Regions from separate parts of the Halanaerobium saccharolyticum subsp. saccharolyticum DSM 6643 genome, predicted to be linked through region 1. Evidence: riboswitches for the same ligand, from Rfam matches in the RefSeq annotation. Region 1 holds a riboswitch; the other holds the start of a gene.
What was found. Region 1 has a riboswitch for cyclic di-GMP ahead of HSACCH_RS11570 (hypothetical protein). Riboswitches for the same ligand answer to the same signal wherever they lie in the genome.
Positions count from the first base shown of each region.

Region 2: linked by a shared signal. The riboswitch ahead of HSACCH_RS13965 (hypothetical protein) and the one ahead of HSACCH_RS11570 (hypothetical protein) in region 1 are both predicted to bind cyclic di-GMP.

Region 1 covers NZ_CAUI01000023.1:304,844-312,881, reverse strand. Annotated here, with positions in the region: gene HSACCH_RS11585 (aldo/keto reductase) at 1-492, shown strand, start outside; gene HSACCH_RS11580 (nitroreductase family protein) at 576-1,373, shown strand; gene HSACCH_RS11575 (alkaline phosphatase) at 1,508-2,866, shown strand; cyclic di-GMP riboswitch class I at 3,078-3,165, shown strand; cyclic di-GMP riboswitch class I at 3,223-3,298, shown strand; gene HSACCH_RS11570 (hypothetical protein) at 3,310-3,828, shown strand; gene HSACCH_RS11565 (DUF3006 domain-containing protein) at 3,860-4,078, opposite strand; gene HSACCH_RS11560 (MBL fold metallo-hydrolase) at 4,152-5,252, opposite strand; gene HSACCH_RS11555 (MBL fold metallo-hydrolase) at 5,482-6,300, shown strand; gene HSACCH_RS11550 (FadR/GntR family transcriptional regulator) at 6,317-7,033, shown strand; partial or broken gene HSACCH_RS14325 (transposase) at 7,184-7,351, opposite strand; gene HSACCH_RS11545 (RNA-guided endonuclease InsQ/TnpB family protein) at 7,469-8,038, shown strand, end outside.
Region 2 covers NZ_CAUI01000023.1:675,390-683,427, reverse strand. Annotated here, with positions in the region: gene HSACCH_RS13295 (pyruvate carboxylase) at 1-1,604, shown strand, start outside; gene HSACCH_RS13290 (DUF4870 domain-containing protein) at 1,887-2,243, shown strand; gene HSACCH_RS13965 (hypothetical protein) at 2,338-2,619, opposite strand; cyclic di-GMP riboswitch class I at 2,665-2,741, opposite strand; gene HSACCH_RS13280 (hypothetical protein) at 2,877-3,344, shown strand; gene HSACCH_RS13275 (metallophosphoesterase family protein) at 3,359-4,678, shown strand; gene HSACCH_RS13270 (AAA family ATPase) at 4,679-7,549, shown strand; gene mgtE (magnesium transporter) at 7,664-8,038, shown strand, end outside.

The DNA of each region.
Region 1 (8,038 bases):
TTAAGAGAAACCCTGCAGGCAATGAAATATCTTCGCGATCAAGGTCTGGTTAAGAATATTGGTGTTAGTAACTTTTCTGCTTATCAATTAAATGCTGCTTTAAAAATTACACCGGTACCAATTACAGTAAACCAAATAGAATTTCACCCATGGTTATATCAAAAAGAACTACTTGAACTCTGTAAAGAAAATGATGTAGTATTAGAAGCTGCTGCACCACTGGCAAGAACTGAAGTTTTAGAAGATAATACAATTGTTGAACTGGCAGATAAATATGATAAATCTCCGGCTCAAATTGTTCTAAAATGGGAGCTTCAAAAAGATGTTGTACCTCTGCCAAAATCGAGAAGCAAAGCCCATATAGAAGAAAACTTAGAACTTTTTAATTGGGAACTGAGTTCAGAAGATATGGCGAAAATTGATAATATTGATCAGCAAAAAAGAATATATAGGATTGATTTTGATGACGAAACCTATGGAATTAGTTCTTAAGTTAAATAGAGTACTTCAATTTAAACAGCCTCTCCCTTTCGGAGGGGCTTTAATATGGGATAAAAGAAAGGGGTAGATTGAGAATGGAAATACCTGCAAAAAGATGGTATCAGGCAGTCAAAGAGCGAAATTCAAGACGGCAGTTTAATTCTAAAATTATTGAAAAACGAAAAATTAAAAAATTGAACAATCTAATCGAAGTGTTAAACAATGATATTGAAGGATTGAGAATTATTTTGATTCAAAAAGAAGTGGAAGAGATATTTACTGGAATAATTGGAAGTTACGGTAAAATTACTGGAGCACCAGCTTATCTGGCTTTTGTAGGCCGAGAAGATATTTCTAATATGGAAGAAAAAATCGGTTATGGAGGAGAAGCAGTTATATTAGAGGCCACCGCTTTAGAGCTCGGAAGTTGCTGGGTTTCTGGTACCTTTAAATCAGATAAAGTACTGGCTGATTTAAATTTAAATCAAAAAGAAAAACTCTATGCTATTTCTCCTATTGGTTATCCGGAAGCTAAGCCAACTATTTCAGAAAGAGTTTTAAAAAAAGTTATAAAAAGTAAAAAAAGATTAGATTTAAAAAAATTAATAGTAAATAAAAATAATTTAGAAAAAATACCTGAGTGGATGATTACTGCTCTTGAAACAGCAAGATTAGCTCCATCAGCACTGAATCGCCAGCCCTGGCGTTTTAAAATTGAAGGAAATTCTATAATTATTCAGCTGGACAATAAAGAAAAAAATGAGGAGCGCTCAAAAAATATTGACTGCGGAATTGCTATGCTGCACCTGGAAATTGGTGCCATGAAAGCTGGATTTACTGGTAAGTGGCAGTATCTTAAAGGAGACAAAGTTGCCATATTTTCATTAGACTAAATGAGCATAGTCATCTTTATAATTTTCAGAAAAAATCTTAAAAAAAGAAGGGTTTGCACCTCTTCTATTGAATAAAAATAATAAGGACACATCAGTCGTCTGACAAACAAAAATTTTAAGGAGGAATTAAATTTATGTTTAAAAAGTCCAAAAAATTAATGTTAGTAGCTTCATTGTTCTTAGTTTTTGCTTTGATATTTACTGCAGCTGCCCAGGCTGAAGTTAAAAATGTAATTTTATTGATAGGTGATGGTCTGGGAATTGGCCAGATTGATATGACACGCTATCTTGCTGGGGATAAAGACCATGAACTTGAATTAATGAAACTACCTGAAACTGGTATTATGATGACCAGTTCTACTGAGGGAGTTACAGATTCAGCTGCAGCCGGTACTGCAATGGCAACAGGCCATAAGGTATATAATGGTGCAATTGCTATGAATAAAAATGGTGCTGAACTGGATTCTGTATTAGACTTTGCTCAGGTTAGAAACAAAGCTACAGGTGTAATCAGTACAAATACTGTAACTGATGCAACTCCAGCTGCCTTTATTGCCTCAGTTGAAGATAGAGGTATGGGTGGAGAAATTGCCAAGCAGGCTATTAATAATGGTGTAGATGTAATGCTTGGTGGTGGCCGTGAAGACTTTATGGAAGAAGAAGCTGGCGAAAATTTAATCGCTAAAGCTAAAGAAAACGGTTATCAGTATGTATCTGATAAAACTCAATTAGAAAAAGTTATTGCCATGGATGGAAAGCTTCTTGGTTTATTTAATGATTCATATATGAACTATGTTAATGATCGTGATGATGTTGGTTCTAATGAACCTTCAATGGAAGCAATGACTAAAAAGGCTCTAGAAGTACTTTCTGAAGATGAAGATGGATTTTTCTTAATGGCAGAAGGTGCCAGAATTGACCATGCATCTCATGCAGCAGATATCCCTGGCGTTGTAGCTGAAACTCTTGATTTTGATGCCAGTGTAAGAGCAGCAATGGATTTTGCTGAGGAAAATGGAGATACTTTAGTTATTGTAACAGCTGACCATGAAACTCTTGGTTTTTCAGTATCTGAACCAATTAATAAAGAAGCTTTAATGAACATTGATGTTTCTCCAGAATATATGGCTGCACAGATGACAGCTAAAGAAAATGGGAATGGATTTACTGTAGAGAGTGTTAAGTCAGTATTTGAAGAATATGCAAATATTTCTTTATCCGATACAGAAGTTGCCAGTTTCAATGAGAAAGTTGTAGATGAAGAAGGTAATCTCAAGTATACCTATCTTGTAGGATGGGAGATCGGCTCTGTTATTGCTCAAGAGTATCAGGCAGGAGTTCTAAGTTCTCGCATTAGAGCTAATTCCTCTACTGGTGGACACACACTTAACTCAGTACCAGTCTTTGCTTATGGTGAAGGAGCAGAAGCATTTAATGGAATGATGCAGAATACTGAATTCTCAGATCTGCTATTTGATTCAATGCGTCCATAAGTAAATAACTGAGAGAAGAATAAATAATTAAAATTGAATAAAATTAATATAAATGGTGGTAGGTCATAATAGGCTTACCGCCATTTTTTAATGTCTAGAAAATCAAAACCTAACATTTTGTAATTTTCAATTCACCTTTTTAAATATTTACCAAAAATTACTTGATTTTAATTTTCAAGCTGATATAATTAAATCAAATAAGAATTAACCTGACAGAAAAGGGCAACTCAATCCGAAAGGATAGAGGCGCAAAGTTTTCAGACCTAATGTTTTCAAACAATGGTTGTGAAACTACCTGGCAAGGGGCAAGCTTGACCTGTCATTTAATATATGACAGGATTTTTATTTTTCAGCCCTCTTTTAAAGGGTAAAACTGCTTTGAGGCAGTGACACAAAGCTAAGGATCTCAACTTGAGATAGCCGGCTGCTAAAAGGAGGAAATAATGAAATTTAACTTGAGAAGTACAGGGTTAAGGATTTTTGTCTTTTTACTCTTAATTTTTAGTGTTTTTTCGACAACTAATTTTGTTGAAGCTGCTGCTGATAATGAGGATCAACTTAGGCGTGAAGCTAGAGTTTTAGTAAGAGCAAAGATTCCTATATTTCAACGTCTTGAAATTATTGAAGAACCCAATATAAATTATTCATATTTAATGAGTAATTATAATGGCAGCAAAGAAATTGTAATTGAAGAAGCTTTAAAACTAAATATTTTAAGTAATACAAAATGGCATTTGCGTTTGAATAATAAAAATTTGAATTCTAAAATAATGATTAGGAAAAGTAATCAAAGTGATTATGAATGGCAGAATTTAAATTCTACTACAGCAAAATTTAGCGGTAAAAATGGTGTGCAGCAAATAACTTTTGATTTGAAATTTATTTTAGATCAAAGTTCTAGAACTGCAATTGAAAACTTAGCTTTGGATTTAAGACATAGTCTTGTTCCAGAATTATATTAAATTTAAATAATAAAAAAAGAGCTGATTAATTTCAGCTCTTCTTATTTTTAAGTTTATCTAACAGGCTGCCGACTCTTTTTTCGGCGGCTTTTTTTTCGTCTTCGTTTAATTCAAAATTCATTTCTAAGATACTCCCTTCTGCAGTCCCTTTTGGCAGTTTAGCTAGGGGCAAATAGAATTCTTCTTTTTCATCAGGGCGAATTAAAAGCCTTGCCTTATCATTTTCAATTTTATCAACTGTTACTTTCATAAAACCATCCTTTCATATTTTTATGTGTTTTAAGTACAATACCTTTTCAGTACCGGGTATAAGTTAAAAAGTTTCACTCAACAGTAATTTTATCATGCCAATGGTCAAATTTGCCATCATCAATTCCATCAACATTTTTAATTTCTTCAAGTTTTTCAAAGGGACCATTTTCACTTCGATACTCAATAATTTTATTAGCAGTAGCAGGCCCTATTCCCCAGAGTATATCTAAAGTTGAAGCATCTGCAGCATTAATATTAATTAACTCTTTTTTTACTTTTTTTGAATAATTTTGCTTTTGACTAATATTTTTGTCAGACATTATGTTATTAGCAATTTTATCTATTTTAACAGTATAATTTTTGCCATCAGCAGTAATTACAACATTTCCATTCAAATCATTTCTATATACCTGAGCCCCTTGATTTTGATAAAGTTTAATAACCGTTGCTGCTGGATGTCCATAATGATTTTCTCCAACCTGGATTACAGCTATTTTAGGCTTTAAAACCTTGACCCAACTTGCTAAGCTGGAAGTATCACTCCCATGGTGAGGAACCTTTATAATATCTGCTTTTAAATTAGGATTTTCAGCTAATAATTCTGTTTCAACTTCTTTTTCGATATCTCCGGTAAATAAAAAATTTTGCTGACCATACTTTAGTACAAAAACCAGCGAAGAATTGTTTAAATCATAATTATCAAGTTTTTGGTCTGGATGTAAAAAGATAATTTCACTTTTGCCAATTCTAAATTTATCTCCCTGCCTGGGAGTATCAAAGGCAATGTTTTCTTGATCAATTTTAATTAAATAATTTTCATAAGTCATAGAACTGTGAATTTTACCACTATCCCATATTTGTCCGATTTCAAAGTTGTTAATAATATCAACTAATCCTCCTATATGATCTGCATGAGGATGAGTACTAATTATGTAATCTAACTTTTTAATATTTTGGTCTTTTAAATAATTAATAATTCCAGCTGCAATTTCATCAGCGCGATCACCACCGTCTACCAAAATATTTTTCCCACCAGCTTCTTCAATTAGAATTGAATCTCCCTGGCCAACATCAATGAAATGTATTTTTAAGTTTTGAGCAGTTGTATTGAAAGAAAAAAATATCAAAATTGCTGCAATTAAAATTAAAAATATGATTTTCTTTTTATTCATAATTCCTTTTTTCACCTTCTTTGATAAATTTATATTTTTAATTAGCTTAAATTATAACTTCTCGATTATAACTGATAATCCTTTTTGTGGATTGGAAAACTTTAACTTTATAATATATACTTGATATAAAGAACTTTAAGCAGGAAATCGTATTTTTTTAGAGAATTTAATAATTTAGAAGCAACTTATTTGTTTAATGATTTAAAGTAACTAAATTGAGGTGAATTCAATGTCTAAAAATTTAGAAATAACAATTTTAGCAGAAAATAATGTTGAAAAGAGGGATTTGTTGGCTGAACATGGTCTTTCCCTTTATTTTAAATATAATGGCAAAGAATATTTATTTGATACCGGTCAGGGTAAAGTGCTTTTTGGTAATGCTAAAAAATTAGGTATTGATTTAAAAGAAATTGACACTATATTTTTAAGTCATGGGCATGATGATCATACAGGTGGTTTAAAAGAATTATTAAAATTAAAACCTGAGCTTAGAATTTTTGCTCACAGTGAAGTTTTCATGGGGAAATATAAAAAAACCGAAAAAGAACTTGAATTTATTGGTACAGCTCTTCAAAAAAGTGAGTTAAAAAATTTTGAGGCTGCTGAAAATAATTCAATGGCGGCTCCAGGAATTTATAATACAGGAGTTATTCAGGCTGATCCTAAAAATTATACAAATCCCAGATACGTAGTTAAAGAAAATGACAAAGAAAAGATTGATCTTTTTAATGATGATACTTCTCTATATTTAGAAAGCGAAAGTGGTCTTGTTATTTTGTTAGGCTGCAGTCACAAAGGAGTTAAAAATATTATTGATCAAATAATAGCTGAAGTAGGAGATAAAAAAATTAGAGCAATTATTGGTGGTATGCATTTAAAAAGAGCCGGCAGCGATAAGATTGAAGACCTGATAAAATATTTTTCTCAAATTGATTTTGAGCTTTTGGTACCCATACACTGCACCGGTCGTGAAGCTGCCGTCAAATTCAAACAGGCATTTGGGGAAAGAGTTAAACTTGGATCAGTTGGCGATAAATTCAAATTTTAACTTTGGAGGCAGGATAATGGAATTTAAACAGATAAAAAACAACAAAGTTTATGAGCAGATTATTGCTCAAATAAGAGAGTTGATTTATGAAGGAGAGTTAAAAAAAGGAGATAAGCTTCCTTCAGAGAGGCAGTTGAAAGAAGAGTTGGGTGTTAGTAGAGCTTCAATTAGAGAAGCTTTTAGTGCTTTAGAAATGATTGGTTTAATTGAGAGTAGGCCAGGAGAAGGCACATTTATTAGAGATTCCTTTGATGAAGAAGTTTTTAATCCTCTATCTTTAATACTACTTTTAAATGATAATGTAGCATCTGAACTGCTTGAAATGCGAAGAGTTTTAGAAATTGATTGTGTTAAATTAGCAGCAAAAAGAGCAAGTGATTCTCAAATAAAAGAAATGAAGCGATATATTGATGATCTGCTAGCAAGTTCAGGTTATGAAGACAAAAGCATTAATGCAGATAAGATGTTTCATTATACAATAGCCAGATCAAGTGGCAATAAAGTACTTCTCTTTTTTATGCGCTCAATTTCGGAAGCTATGGATTTTCATATTAAAAATACAAGAACAAAGCTGGTTTCAACAGAAAAAACAATGCAGGACTTTGCTCTTCAGCACCAGCAAATTTTTAAGGGGATTAAAGATCATGCTCCGGAAAAGGCAGCAGCAGCAATGAAAGCGCATCTTGATTATGTTGAAAAATTGATTAATAAAGAAATACATCAAGAAAAATAAAACACAGTCGGCATCTATTGAAACATCGTGAACCTCTCAATCTAAATTAAATATTTAAAAAAGTAGAATCTGCCTTAATTGGCAGGTTTTTTTATTTGAAACTGCCAAGAAAACTCCATCCAAGCTATGCATTGGGTGGAGATGAATTGGCTATTTACTTTGATTTTCAATATATTTTTTGATTATCTCAATAGTAGCACCACCCGTAGATACAATACAGTAGCTCCTAGACCACAAAGCAGACTTCCAATAATATTTTTTCAAATATTGTTCATATTGCTTTTTGATAAGTCTTGAAGATACAGTTTTTAATGTATTGACTAACTTAAATAATTGTTATTTAAGTCTCTATTCATAAAAATTAAAACTCCATTTTTTCTTTTACATACAAACATATGTATGGTATAATTATAGTAGAATGGAGGTGAAAAATCAATGCGGTTATCATTTAAATTTAAGCCTAAATTAAACCATAAGCAGTTAGTGATAATTATGAAATTAGCCTGGCATTGCTCTAAATTATATAATACAGTTAATTATAAAGTAAAAAATAATAAAGAGCAAAAACCTGTCTATACTCAATTAGAAAAACAGTTTAAAAATAACTGGCATAATGAATACCTTCATTCTCATAACAGACAGCAGGCATTAAAACAGTTAGCTCAGGACTGGAAAAGTTTTTTTGCTTCTCTCAAAGATTATAATAAGAATCCTCAAAAATATAAAGGGCAGCCAGGACCACCAAATTTTAAACATCTAAACAGCAACCCCTGCGAAATAATATTTACCAACTTAGCTATTAGAATTAGAGATGATAAATTGCTTTTGTCCTTATCTAAAAAGATACAATCTAAATATAATGTGAAGGCCCTTAATTTTGAGCTGCCTGAAGCAGTTCAAAGCATTGTAGATTTAGATGCTGTTCAGCAGATAAAGATCAAGCAGGATCACATCTCTAAAAAATGGTATCTTTTAATTATCTACAAAGTTAAAGAAGCAAAAGAA
Region 2 (8,038 bases), 370 kb from region 1:
GAGGATCAAATGGTGTGGGATATAAAAACTATCCGGATAATGTAATCCGAAATCTAGTAGCAGAATCTGCAGAGGCAGGAATTGATGTTTTTAGAATTTTTGATTCTTTAAACTGGCTGCCTGGTATGGAAATTTCTGTAGACGAGGTAGTTAAACAGGGTAAAATTGCAGAAGTTTCAATGTGTTATACTGGAGATATACTAGATGATAAAAGAGAAAAATATGATTTAGATTATTATTTGGAATTAGCTAAAGGTATAGAAGAAATGGGTGCTCATATCTTGGGAATTAAAGATATGGCAGGTCTTTTAAAACCTTATGCTGCTTATGAATTAATTAAAGCTTTAAAAGCTGAAATTTCTATTCCAATCCATTTACACACACATGATACTAGTGGCAATGGTGGGGCAACACTTTTAATGGCTGCTGAAGCAGGAGTAGATATTGTGGATACTGCCTTTAATACAATGGCAGGTTTAACAAGTCAACCTCCAATGAACTCAATAGTAGCGGCTTTAACTAATACCTATCGTGATCCTGAGATGCATATTGAAGATATTCAAAAAATATCTAATTATTGGGGTGCTGTAAGACCAGTATATTCTCAGTTTGAATCAGAATTAAAGTCTGGTACTGCAGAAATATATAAATATGAAATACCTGGAGGTCAATATTCTAATCTGAAACCACAGGTAGAAAGTGTTGGTTTAGGTCACCGTTTTAAAGAATTTAAAGAAATGTTCCGTAAAGTCAATTTTATGTTAGGTGATATACCTAAGGTTACACCTTCTTCTAAAATGGTAGGAGATATGGCAATCTTTATGGTTAAAAATGATCTAACACCTGATAATATCTGTGAAAAAGCCAAAAATATGGCCTTTCCAGATTCTGTAGAAGCTTACTTTAAGGGAATGCTTGGTCAGCCTCCTGGAGGTTTCCCAGAAGATATTCAGCAGATTGTTCTTAAAGGTGAAGACCCAATAACAGTTAGGCCGGGTACTCTACTTGGAGAATATGATTTTGAAGCTGCAGAGGCTGAACTAAAAGAAAACTATGATTTTAAGCCAACTCAAAAAGATCTTTTAGCATATGCACTATATCCTAAAGTTTATCAGGATTATTTAGATTATCTTGAAGAATATGGTGATTTAAGTCATATGGGTAGTGATGTTTATTTCCATGCTCTGCGTGAAGGAGAAACTAGTGAAATCAAAGTTGAAGAAGGTAAAACTCTTGTTGTTAAACTTCTAGAAATTGGAAAAGTTGATGACCAGGGTTATCGTAGACTTGCTTTTGAAGTTAATGGTTTTAGAAGAGAAATCAAAATTTATGATGAAGCAAGTACAGCTAAAGCTGATTCTGCAATTAAACAGATGGCTGATCCTAAAAATGAAATGGAAATAGGGGCCAGTCTTCCCGGAAATATAGTAGAAATATTAGTAGAAGAAGGGGAAGAGGTTAAGGAAAATCAGAGTTTAGTTATTATGGAGGCTATGAAAATGGAAACCAATATAACTGCGCCTGCTGATGGTATTGTGGCAGCTATTCATTCTAAAGCAGGGCAACAACTTGAATCTGGAGAGCTCATTTTAGAATTAGAATAGCTAAAACTTTAGAATAACTAAAACTATAGAACTATAAAAATGTAAAAATATATACAATTTAATAAATAAATATAATAATTTAATTAAAAAGCCCGCTTGTATTCTACTATCTTTATCAGAATACAGGCGGGTTTTCCTTTTTTTAATTATGGTTAGTGCTTTTTAAAATCATTTTATTATGTTAAAATAATATTAGAAGAAGTTAAACAAAATTCAAAAAAATAAATACTAGAGAGAAAGGGGGAAGAGATATTATCTTAATTAGATAATTATCTCAAAATTATGTATCATAAAAAAACCAGTCTCGGTCTGGATGAAAATGTTGAGTCTATTATAGCTTATGCAGGTATCTGGGTAACGGGTTTGATTTTTTTATTTATAGAAAAGGAAAACAATCATGTTCGTTTTCATGCAATGCAGTCCTTGATCACCTTTTTTTCATTGTTTATAGCCTCTTCTTTAATTTTAGTAATTCCAGTGATCGGAATTATGATTTCTTCTTTGATAACATTTGTTGGAACAATTCTCTGGTTGCTGCTGATGTATAAAGCTTATAGTGGTGAAGTTTTTAAATTACCTTTTATTGGTGATGTAGCTGAAGAATTAATTTTCGGGGAAAGTTTTGAAAAAAAAGAATAAAATAAAATTTAAAGTGGAATATATTTATTATATTTTCAAAAGAAAAACCTGCAGTAATTACTGCAGGTTATTTTATGAAATTTAATTATTGTTTTTAATGCTGCGATTTACCAGGATATTCTCTTTGAGGATTAGCATTTTCTGCGTTATTATGACCTCCAGAATTTCCAGGTGCATCTTGGTCTCCATTACCAAAACCATTATTACCTTTTGTAGGTGGATCAGGCTCAGGTTCAGGACCAGGACCAGGCTCAGGACCAGGACCGGGTTCAGGACCAGGTTCGGGATCAACAGCTAATGCTAAGACAGAAAGAGAAACACTAAAAACCATTACCAAGACCAAAAAAACTGCCAACAAAATATTCAACTTTTTCATAAGATACCCCTCCCTTTAATAAAGTCTAGACTTTTAAAGAGGAGATCTGGCAGCCTGGCAGCCCAATTAGTGGGTCCATAGCTTTGCGTAACATTTTATTAAATGTTTTGCTTTTAAACTTTCTCCTATAATTAATTATATTCCTAATATTTTAAACTGTCAATCTTTATTTATATTTAAAATAAATTACAGGATTTAATTCTTTTATATAGAAATATTAATAACAAGTATAAAATTTAACGAAAAAGGGGAATGAAATGTTAAAACCATCTAAAAGATTTATCTATTTTACAATTCGTTTTATTCTTGTTCATGTACTAATTTATATTTTTATTGGTGTTATCTTTAAAAATTTCCAAAATTATTATGCTGTTTTTATTAATATAGGAGATTATTTTGATTTTCGATCTCCAAAGTCGACTATTTTCAGAATGGCATCATTTTGGCAGATTTTTAGAGGTGCTTTTTTTGCATTTATTTTATATCCTTTTTATAATGTAATTATTAAAAGTGATTATGCATGGTTAAAACTATTTTTTTTAATCTGGGGATTTTCTCTAATTGGTTCAGTTGCACCTATACCGGGTTCTATTGAAGGTTTAATTTATACTAAAAGTAGCTTAATAGAACATTTTGCTGTATTTATTAAATTCACAATAGAAATTTTTGTTTTTAGTTGGTTTTTTGTAAAATGGGAAAATAGAACTGAAAGAGATTACAGCTAAATTTGGAGGCTATAATGTCAAAATCAATTAAATTTATTCATACAGCAGACGTACATTTAGGTAAAAAGCTCAGCTGTAATAGTTCCAAAAATAGTAAAGTAAAAGATATTTTCATCAACGCGACTGAGCAGGCTTTTAAAAACTTGGTTGAATTAGCTGTGGCAGAGGAAATTGACTTTATTTTAATTGCTGGCGATCTTTATGATAGAGAAGCTAGATCAATTAAGTCTAGTCGATTCTTTTTAAAACAGTGTCAGTACCTTAATGAAAATGAAATAAAAATTTATATTATATCTGGTAATCATGATCCAGCGGGAATAGAAAATGAAGTTTTTGAGCTACCTGAAAATGTACATTATTTTTCTAGTGAAAAAGTCGAAACTATAAAATATAAAAAAGATAATAAACTGGCTGCTAGAATAATTGGTCAGTCTTACAGGCAGAAATTTGAAAATAGAACAATGTATAATTATTATACTGCGCCGGATAAATCTGTTTTTAATATTGCCTTACTACATACAGCCTTAAATAAGGATAATAACCGTTATGTACCAGTTAATAAAAGTGAATTATTAACTAAAAATGAAATTCATTATTGGGCTCTGGGACATCTACATCAATATCAAAAGCTCAGCCAAGACCCTTCTATTAATTTTCCAGGTGCTTTACAGTCTCATAATATTAGTGAACAGGGCAGCAAAGGAGCCATATTAGTAGAAGTAGATTCTAATTTGAAAATAAAAGAAAATTTTGTTCCCCTATCACCTATTATTTTTAAAGAGATCGTAGTAGATCTAGAAAGAGAAAATGAATTAGATAATATTACAAAATTACAGCAATTGATAAATGAGAAATTAGAAAAACAATTTAATAATATTAAGATTAATAACAAATCAAGAAAATATAAAATTAAAGCAGCTGTAATACGTTTAAATATTGTGGGCAGAACTCCTGTCCATCAATATGTAGCTGATAACAGAGAAGAATTAGAAGAAACTCTACTGGAAGATATGAGGATCAAATTTAGCCGGGAAAGTCCATCACTTTGGCTTCACTCTCTAATATTAAGAACAGCTAAACCATTAAAAAATTTAGAAGAACTTAAAAAAAGCAGTCAACTTTACCAAAATATTAATCAATTGATTAATGATCTTTTAACTGATAATGAGCTGAACCAGGAATTACTTGCCGAATGGGGTCAAATCTGGCAGGGAGATGAAAATGCAGAAGACAGGTCAAACTACAGATTTTATGCTGATTCAAAGCTGCAGAAAAATATTTTAGAAGAAGTTGAAAAAATTATTATATCTGAATTAATAGAAGGCGGAGATTAAATGTTTTACAAAAATATATATATTCGTGATTTTGGAATATTTAATAATCAGAATCTCAATGATATTTCAAAAAATCTAGTAGTTATTGGTGGTAAAAATAGAGCAGGTAAAAGTACTTTTTTAAAATTATTGCGTCATCTGCCCTATGGTTTACCTCAAAATAATTCTATTCCGCCAGCAAGCAATCAATATTATATTGAAACTGAAATTGAAAGAGAAAATAAAGATTATAAATTATTTTTAAATGGTTATGCTGCACCTGAGGTTATTGACCAAGATGAAAATAAAATTGAATCTGCTGAACTTTTCAATCATTTAGATCAGCTTAGTTATCAGCAGTTATTTACAATTAGTTTAAATGAACTTCAAAAATTATCTAAAATTGCAGATGGGAAAAAGAAAGAAAAACGTCTTTATTCTGTTCTAATGGGGGCAGGGCTTTCAGAATTGGTTAAAGTACCCGAACTTGCAGATAAATATTTTAATTCTGCTAAAAATATTGGAGGGATTTTGGGAGATCCTTCTGTTGCTTCATTTAAACCATATTATAATGAGATTAAAGAAGCAGAGGAAATAAGAGATCAAGCACTTTTAGAAATAAAAGAATTTAATAAAAAAAGAGAAGAGTTAAAAAAAGCTGAAGAAAAATCAAAAAAACTAAAAAATAATATTGGCCAACTTGAAGATAAAATTTTTATTTTGGATCTCTTAAAAAACAATTATTCTACTCTTAATAAAGTAGAGAATTTAAAACTAAAATTAGAACAGTCAACAGTAAAAAATAATAATATTAATTTTATAAATTTGGATAAAATATCTGATTATAAACAAAGACTTGATTTAAAGAAAGATGAACTGCAGACTTCTAAAAATGAGTTAATTAAATCAATTAAGAGTGATACCTTAGCAGACTTTTTGAATTTCATAAGATCAAAAAATATTGAAATTAATAATTATCACCAAAAAGTTGATTTATTAAATGAAAAAATTAAAAATTTTAGTACTCAAAATAATAAAATAAATACTGAATATCAAGCTTTAATTTTAGAGTGTAATAATTTAAATTCTAACTGGGAAAACCCTTTAACAAACTTAGATGAGATTAATTTAGATTTATTAAATCAGGAAACTTTAAATAATAATTTAAGAAAAAATGATGAACTGAAATCTAAAATTAAGAGTATCACAGCTGAAATTGATAGATTAGAGCTCGATATTGAAAAAACTGAAACAGAGCTGACTGATATTAATTATAAGCAACCAGCTTCTATCTTGAAAAAAACTTATTCTATTTTGGTTTTATCAATGATTATACTAACATCATCTATCTTTATCAACTACAGTCAAATTAAGTATTTTTCTCTAGTTATAGCTTTAACTGCTTTTATATATTATAATTCTAATTATAAGAGTTCTAAATTAGAAAAAGAAAGAGCAGATAACCTTAAAAATAATTTAATTCAAAAGGAAAATAACCTGAATTCTTTAAAGAAAAAATTAAGTGAGAAAAAAAATAGTTTAAAGCTAACTGAAAAAAAATTAACAAACATTGCTCAATCATTAAAAATTAAAAATACTGATGAAGATCAAAATTTTAATTATCTGAAATCTTATTTTTTAGAAATAAAAGATAAAAAAAGAAGATATAATAAATTAAAAACAGATGACAAAGAAAACGATAAACTTAAAGAGGAAATAATTACTGATTTAGAAAAAATATATAACTTAATTAAAAAAGCAGATGTATATTGTAATCGAAAATTCAATATTAAAACTATAAAAATTGAACAAACTGATCAATTAATTAAGCAAGCAGAGTATTTATTTAAAGATTTAGAACTGTTAACTAAATTAAAAAAAATGGCTGCTGATTTTTCTGATAAACAACAAGAGTTAAACCATTTAATTAATGATATTGAAGATTTTTTGAATGATTTTAAAAAAGGAGAAAATCTTGAAATTAGATTAGATGCTTATTATAAAATGGCAGAAAAATCTACTGAATACAAAAAGATTAAAGACGAGTATCAAAATAAAAAATCTCAATTAGAATATACTTTAAAAGCTTCAGATAAAATTAAAGAAACCCTAAATAAATTAGCTCCAGCAGCAGATTATTATCAGAGTTTTTTAAAGCTTTACAGAAATTTTTCATCATTAGCAGCTGTCGAAGAAGAAAAAATTAGCCTTACTGAAGATTTGAATTTTTCGCAAAAACAAAAAGATAAAGTAGAGCAAAGAATAACAACTTTGAAAAATGATATTAAAGCTCTTTCTAGTTCTACAAAAATAGAAAATACGCAAGCAAAAATTAATCAAGCTCAAAATAATTTAGAGAAAAAAGCTCAAAGATATGCTGTCAATAAAAGTGTTTATTTTATTTTAAAGAAATTAAGAGCAAGAATGGTTGAAAAAGCAGAAACTGAACTATTAAAGCCTGCTTCCGATATACTGGCTAAAATTAGTGATAAATATTATAAAAAATTAGAAACAGCTGATGACTTAGAAAGTTCAGAGTTTAAAACTATTACTGCTGATGGTAAGGAGTTTAATAGTGTAAATCAGCTAAGCCGCGGTAGTTTAGAACAGCTTTTTTTATCAGTTAGAATTAGTAGAATTAAAGAAATAAAACCTAAATTACCAATTGTTTTAGATGATTCGCTCGTTAATTTTGACAGCAATCATTTATATAATACAGCTAAAATAATTGTTAATTTAGCAAAGCAGCACCAGATATTTGTTTTAAGCTGTCATCCACATTTAGTTAAATATATTGGGGAGATAACTAAATCTGCTCAATATTGGAAGCTTGAATCAGGAAAATTTGAGCTGAGTCAACGACAAAAATTAATTGATTATCTAAAATATTAATTATATAACTTATAGATTGAAGTTTTATAATGGTTGTTCTGGCAAATAATTTAACTCTTCAATTTAGTTTTTCTGATAATTTCAAAAAAATGATTTTATGATAGAGGTGATCAGATGGAAAATAAAATTGATAATATTAAAGAGGAAATTAATAACTATTTAAATCAAGAAAAAAATGTTAAAGAAGATTGGATTGAAGATAATCATCCAATAGATATTGCTGAGGCATTATCAGAATTAGAAGCTTCAGAGATTAACAATTTTACTAAATTATTAGAAACAGAAGATCTTGCTGATATCTTTGAAGAATCAGAAAAAGACTTACAAATTGATATTTTGAAAAGCAAAAGTTCGCAAGAAATAATTGATATTTTTTCTCATATGGCAGCTGATGATATAACTGATATTTTAGGTTTGTTAACTATTCAAAAGCGCAAAGAATTGCTGCGTCACATGAAACAAGATGACGCATTAGTAGTAAAAAATCTG